Regions from separate parts of the Perlucidibaca sp. genome, predicted to be linked through region 2. Evidence: predicted binding sites of a transcription regulator. Region 2 holds the regulator's gene; the other holds the start of a gene.
The links. Region 2 encodes sigma-54, which starts transcription at its own class of promoters, with help from an activator protein. Its sites were predicted from a motif close to ANTGGCATNNANNTTGCTNT; they were not measured.
Positions count from the first base shown of each region.

Region 1 (3,412 bases), on a different contig from region 2:
ATCAATTTTTAAGATCAACAGCTCCAGTGACTGCTTTAGTGCCAGTTGTTGCTTCGCTAAGCATTGCTCATGCGTGGCATTCAGTTGCTGACAGGCAGCGAGCTCTGCTCGCAAGGATTGCCAAACCGGCATCAGTTCAGTTCCCAAGGTCGCGGGGCTGTTCAAGTCTTTGCCTTGCGCTTGAATGACGCTAGTGAGTTGCGCGTGAGCCACTTCTAAATCGCGAACTAAGCGGACTTTCTCTTCTTGAATTGGCCATAAGCCTTGTGGAGGCCAATGCGCTAGCACGGACGTCTCCTGCTCTAAACACGCTTTGAATTGTGCGACGAGGTTTTGAATGGGGCTAATGGCCTTGAGAATCATGAGATCAACGGGCGACATGTTCTGACTCCGGTAGCGAGTGATTCAAACTAGGCACTTTCCATCGCGATAAAGGCACGCGCAACGGCCTTTGCATCAATCGTAAATTCACCGCGTGAAATGGCATCTTTAATGTCACGTACGCGTGACATATCCACGTCTGGGCTCGCTTTAGCTAGGCTCTGTGCGCGCTCCGTCAGCGTGGGTAATACGTCTTTATTTGCGTTCGACGAGGTGCTCGTTTCAGCCTTAAACAGTGACGGGGACTCACTGCTGCGCGACTCAATGCGGCGAATGACATTCGACGACGCACCATCCACTTTGTTCAGCATGGCTGAAACTCCTTAAAACAAGATGCTATGGAGTGATATCGGCACGTATCCGGCAAACTTTAGAAAATATTTCCAGTATTCAGGGCTAATTGGCGCGTACCAATTCCACATCGGAGGCACTGACAATCACGGCATCAATGATCCGTCCGGTACTGTTGTTCCTCACCCGAATGCGTTGGCCTATGCCGCCGTTGTCCAACGCCTCAACGACGGCCCGAATTTGGATGCTGCCCTGATCGGCCGTGAGGGTAAGCGATCGACCGCGCTCCACGATTGTTTTCGCGCGCAAGACGCTTTCACACAGTACCGTTCCCGAGGCCAAGGTCATTTTCGCTTCGTAGGCCGTGAGTGTGTCTTTATCAAAGGCGGCGCAGGGCAGGCTGGCAACATCTCGGCGCTGCCGTTGCCAATGTGCGGCATTGAAGGGTGTTGCCGCCATGATGGTTCGATTAGCAACCCAGACCCACTGTTGACGACTCAGGCTCATCGGTAGAAATAAGCGCCAGCCCGGTTTGTCATTGCATGACACAGCAACATGAACTTTCTGCTGGGAGTTCTGGCCCGGCGCAATTGTGAAACTTAAGGGTTGTGTACAGGCGGCGAGTTTAACTCTGGGGTCGAGTTCGCCGGCGCGCACCATCGCGGGCTCTTCACCTGAATGAGCCATTTGCGCCAATAGCCATTGTTCTGCTTGTAGGCGCAGTGCGGCCACGTTTTGCATAGAAGCAGACGCGGCACTCACGTTTTGGCCAGGCAAAAATGCCGTCAGGGCTAGTGCTATTCCTGCGCGATATGTCCAAGGAGCGTGATGCATAGCGTCAGATTTCCGACAGCCTATTAGGCGATACCAGACACTACGCAAAGCCTGTGCCATCTCCCCGCCAGAAATCTGGCAGTCCCGACAAAGCCTTGTCATTGCACGCAAAAATCCAGGTCAAAATTTAGGTAAGCAATTGAAATATTTAGCTAAATAAAACTGGCACATGCCTTGCTTTGATCGCTTACGACGATGTTATCGGCAGCGCATCGAGAAACTTTAGGCGGACCAGATTATGGCCATCACATTCGATAAAGCATTAGGCATTCATGAGCAGGCCCTTATGTTGAGGGCCCAGCGTAATGAAATTTTGGCGACCAATATCGCTAACGCCGACACGCCTAACTATAAGGCCAGAGATATTGATTTCGCTGCCGCGATGGAGCGTGCTCGTCCTAGGGCTGGGACTCAGTTCGTGACACTGCAGGCCACACACAGTGGCCATATCGGTGTAGATGGCCAGAGCCAATTATCTCCACTGGGGGCTCAGCTTCAGTACCGCACACCTCACCAACCCAGCCTGGATGGCAATACGGTTGAGATGCATATCGAGCAATCGGCCTATGCCGATAACGCGTTGCGGTATCAGGCCTCGCTGCAGTTCCTCGGTAGCAAATTTTCCAGTCTGAAAAATGTCATTACGGGAGGTCGCTAATCATGGCCAGTATTTTAGACATTGCCGGTTCTGCCATGAATGCTCAGATGCTGCGGCTTAACACCACGGCCAGTAATTTGGCTAATGCCAATACGGTCAGCTCCACCGAGCAAGGGGCATACCGTGCAAAGCAGACGGTATTTGCCACGGTCATGGAGACCTCCAATGCATTGTCGGCTAGTCCTGCAGGTAATCCTGTCGGGGGCGTCAATGTGCCGGAAATTGTGGAAAGCCAGGCGCCCGTTCCCAAGCGCTATGAGCCGGGTAACCCGATGGCCGATGCCGACGGCTATGTCTACGCCTCTAACGTCAATGAGGTGGAAGAGATGGCCAACATGATCTCGGCCTCACGCAGTTATCAAAGTAATGCCGAAATTTTTAATACCACTAAAACCTTGATGCTGCGCACCTTGCAGCTCGGCCAATAAGCAGGAGTTGAGGTCATGGATATTGCAACCTATCTCGGTAATAGCTCCAGCGCTGCTTCTGGTGTGTCGGCTACACCCACTGCACCTGCCCGTAAAAAGGATTTAGGCGCGCTGAATCAAGAAGATTTTATGCAGCTCATGTTGCAGCAGCTGAAGTCGCAGGACCCGTTCAAGCCCACTGATAACACTCAGTTCATCGCGCAAATGGCTCAGCTCAGCAGCGTGACGGGCATTAGTGAAATGAAAAACTCGTTGGTGGACGTGGTGGACTCATTGCGTAGCTCACAAGTGCTTAGCGCCTCGAACTTGCTAGGACGTGACGTCTTGGTCAGTAAGGACACCTTCAGCCTGAGTGCTGCAGCGCCCAGTGTTATGGGCCAAATTGAGTTAGCCAAGCCCGCGCAGCAGGTAGACATCGAAATCCGTAACGCGGCTGGAGAGGTCGTGCGTCGTATGCAATCTGGCGCACAAGCTGCAGGACCCTTGCAGTTTGCTTGGGATGGCAAAGATGACAGCGGCGCAACCGTGGCGGCTGGAGACTACAAGATTCAAGCCACTGCCATGACCAATGGTCAGCGTTTGGCCATTGAAATGCAGATGCGAGCACCCGTTACGGGCGTGAGCCTACCGACCGGGGGGCAAGGCCCTCAGTTGCAAGTTCAAGGCCTCGGCACACTTAAATTATCTGATGTGAAAGAAGTGGGCTAAGCCCACATACCGTCCAATTTCGGAGAAATACCATGAGCTTTCGTATCGCACTCAGTGGCTTGAACTCAGCAGCCACCCACTTAGATGTCACTGCCCACAACATTGCCAACGT
Region 1 covers NZ_JBXMRC010000026.1:37,318-40,729, reverse strand. The annotation lists gene flgN (flagellar export chaperone FlgN) at 1-381, opposite strand, end outside; gene flgM (flagellar biosynthesis anti-sigma factor FlgM) at 411-692, opposite strand; gene flgA (flagellar basal body P-ring formation chaperone FlgA) at 778-1,506, opposite strand; gene flgB (flagellar basal body rod protein FlgB) at 1,745-2,164, shown strand; gene flgC (flagellar basal body rod protein FlgC) at 2,167-2,592, shown strand; gene AC14IB_RS07600 (flagellar hook assembly protein FlgD) at 2,608-3,300, shown strand; gene flgE (flagellar hook protein FlgE) at 3,333-3,412, shown strand, end outside.
Region 1: the regulator sigma-54 is predicted to act here: its motif matches at 1,548-1,567, upstream of flgA (flagellar basal body P-ring formation chaperone FlgA).

Region 2 (3,412 bases):
TTGAACCAGTCGCAAAAAGGGATGGCTCTATCCTCGTGGTGATACTGACGGTTGGCAAGTGACAAAGTGGTCATCAACCTAAAAACAAGGGTCTATAACGCAGAAATGCCCAGCATAGGCTGGGCATTCAATGGTAAGCAGTACAGTTACAAGTGCCTGGGTAAGGCTCAGTGCATCTGGTGCTTTTCTTTGTGTCGCACAATTTGTCGGTCTAACTTATCCGACAGCGCGTCGATGGCGGCATAGAGGTCCTCAGATTCTGCGATGGCAAAGAGCTTTGCCCCCGACGTTCGGATGACGGCCTCGGCCTTTTGGACCAGCTTATCGACGCTGAGAATAACTTGCATACTGGTGATGTGGTCGAAGTGTCGCTCGACCTTAGATAGCTTGCTGGCGGTGTAGTCTTTCAGCGCACTGGTGAGTTCAACGTGGTGTCCACTAATGGTCATCTGCATGAGACGCTTCCTCGCTTTCGTGGGTGACGACAGCGGGGGCCGGAGCTTCCAGCGTTCAGCGGGTCGGACGGGCAGAGTGGCCTTGCAGCCAAGGTGTCCGGGCGGCCTGTCGAGGATGGAAGCAGAGGTCCCCAGTTAAAACTGAGTGACACGGTACATACTTCACTACATTCAACAACCGGTATGCTTTGACTCTAGCATAGGGCCAAGGGCTTAAAGCAAGCGTTTTCTGTCGCTCGATGAGGCGATATTGAGTGACTCTCTGTACTTGGCGATGGTGCGTCTTGCAACTTCAATACCTTGCGCTTGAAGAAGATCAGCAATTTTGTTGTCGCTCAGTGGCTTTTTCGGGTTTTCGGCCGCAACCAGCTGTTTGATCATGGCGCGAATGGCCGTGGATGAGGCCTCGCCACCGGCACTGGTGCTGACATGGGAGGAGAAAAAGTACTTCAGCTCAAACAGGCCGCGCGGTGTATGCAGGAACTTTTGAGTCGTGACGCGGGAGATGGTGGACTCATGCAAACCCACTTCGTCCGCAACGTCACGCAAAATCAAGGGTTTCATGGCGACGGGGCCATCGTCTAAAAAGCCCCGTTGATGCTCCACGATGCAGCTGGCGACTTTAAGCAAGGTCTCGTGGCGGCTTTGCAGGCTCTTGATGAGCCAGCGTGCTTCCTGCAAATGATCGCGAATAAATTGGTTGTCACGGGTGCTGTCGGCACGACGCAGCATAGAGGCATAACCACTGTTAACGCGCAGTCGTGGGGCTGCATCCGGATTCAGCTCGACACGCCAGCGGCCATTCATTTTACGCACGACTACGTCCGGAATGAGGGCCTTGTCATCGGCGCTTGCCCAGCCTTCACCGGGGTGCGGCGTGAGTTCGCGGATAAGTTTAAGTGCACGATGTACAGCCGCTTCGCTGAGCTTTGTGAGGCGCATCATGCCCGCTAAATCGCCATTGGCGAGACGGTCGCAATGATCGCGTAAAAGCAATCGAGCGTCGGCGAGTCCGGGGGTGGCGTCATCACGCTGTCCGAGCTGAATGAGTAGACATTCAGCTAAGTTGCGAGCGGCGACACCGGGAGGATCGAATTGCTGCACTCGATGTAGAACAGCAATGATTTCATCTTCTTCAGCTTCTTGCTGACGCCAATGCAGGGCCGTAGCTGCCAGCTCTTCTAAGCTAACGGTGAGATAGCCACGCGCATCGAGACCATCAATAATGGCTTCAGCAATGAGCCGATCGAGGTCTGAAAAGCGCGTGAGGTTGAGCTGCCAGCGTAGGTGATCTTGCAGCGTCTCAGCCAGAGCACTGCGGCTTTCGATGGGATCGCCATCTTCATCGAGGCTGTCGCCACCGCCACTGCCGCTGGTGCCGGCATAAATATCATCCCAAGCGGTATCAACGGGCAATTCGTTGGGAAGGTCGTGCTGGTGATCTAGATCCAGCGTTTGGCTTGCCGCATCAACCGTTTCGGGCGTTCCGGCAGTTACCTGAGTGATGGGGTCGGAGGATGCATCAGATCCGTCATCAAGCTCTAGCAGGGGATTACTGTCGAGCGCCGCTTGAACCTCTTGTTGAAGCTCAAGTGTAGACAGTTGCAGCAGCTTAATGGCTTGCTGCAGCTGCGGCGTCATGGTGAGGTGTTGCCCTAGCCCCATTTGGAGCCCGATTTTCATCACAGTGAGAACTGCTCCCCAAGATAGACTTCACGCACCAATGGATTGGCTAAAATCTCAGCGGGCGTGCCCTCGGCAATTTCAACGCCGGCGCTAACGATGTAGGCCTTCTCACATATGTCGAGTGTTTCGCGCACATTGTGGTCGGTAATTAAAACGCCAATGCCCCGCTGCTTCAGGTGCATGATGATGCCTTTGATGTCGGCCACCGAAATCGGGTCGACACCGGCAAATGGTTCATCGAGCAAAATAAACTGCGGGTCACTGGCGAGTGCGCGTGCGATCTCAACACGACGGCGTTCTCCGCCAGACAAACTCATGCCAAGGTTGGTACGAATATGGCCAATATGAAACTCGGCCAGCAGGGATTCAAGCTTGGCTTGCTGAGCGGCTTTATCCAGGTCGTTACGTGTTTCTAAAATCGCTAAAATATTGTCTTGCACGCTGAGCTTGCGAAAAATGGACGCCTCTTGCGGCAAGTAGCCAATGCCTTTCTGGGCGCGGCCGTGCATGGGTAGGTGCGAAATGTCCTCGTCATCGAGGCGAATGCGACCGTTATCCATGGGGACGAGGCCCACAATCATATAAAAGCTAGTGGTTTTTCCGGCGCCATTAGGGCCGAGTAGACCAACAATTTGCGCGCTTTCTACGGCTAAGCTCACATCTTTAACAACGGTCCGACCTTTATAGCTTTTAGCTAAACCATCCACCCGCAGGATGCTCATGGTTTCGCACTCCCAGTGCTGCTGGCGGGCGAGGGTGTTTTAGTGCTGTTGCGAGCCGAGGGCGGAAAGGTGAGCTGTACACGTTGACTGGCGTCACTGGTGGCCTCTATTTGCTTACGCAACGTGGAGTAAACGATGCGCGGACCGCTGAAGCTCGCATTGTCTTGGCGCAAAATGGCATTGCCCAACAGCGTGATCACGCCGGTGGTGTTATCAAAAATAATCTCGTTCGCATCCGCTTTGACTAAGCCTTTGGCGGGGTCCGTTTTTTGCTCATAGTGCGCAGGCTTGCCCAAAGTGCGGGCATTTAAGAGGTTGCCCTCTGCATCGACTTTAAGGGTCAGTGAGTCGCCGTTTACCCGTAGCGTACCCTGCACAATTTGAACTTTGCCGCGATAAATGGCCTCACCTGACTTTTCGTCAAAGCGCGCATTGTCGGCAGTGATTTGAATGGGTTGCTGAGCATCTTCGGGCAACGCTAAGGCGGTATTGGCAGCACAACCTATGAGCAATAGAGCGGCCAGTTTTTGCATCCAAACCTTAGTAAGA
Region 2 covers NZ_JBXMRC010000022.1:11,317-14,728, reverse strand. The annotation lists gene hpf (ribosome hibernation-promoting factor, HPF/YfiA family) at 168-455, opposite strand; gene AC14IB_RS06050 (RNA polymerase factor sigma-54) at 669-2,138, opposite strand; gene lptB (LPS export ABC transporter ATP-binding protein) at 2,138-2,863, opposite strand; gene lptA (lipopolysaccharide transport periplasmic protein LptA) at 2,860-3,412, opposite strand, start outside; gene lptC (LPS export ABC transporter periplasmic protein LptC) at 3,404-3,412, opposite strand, start outside.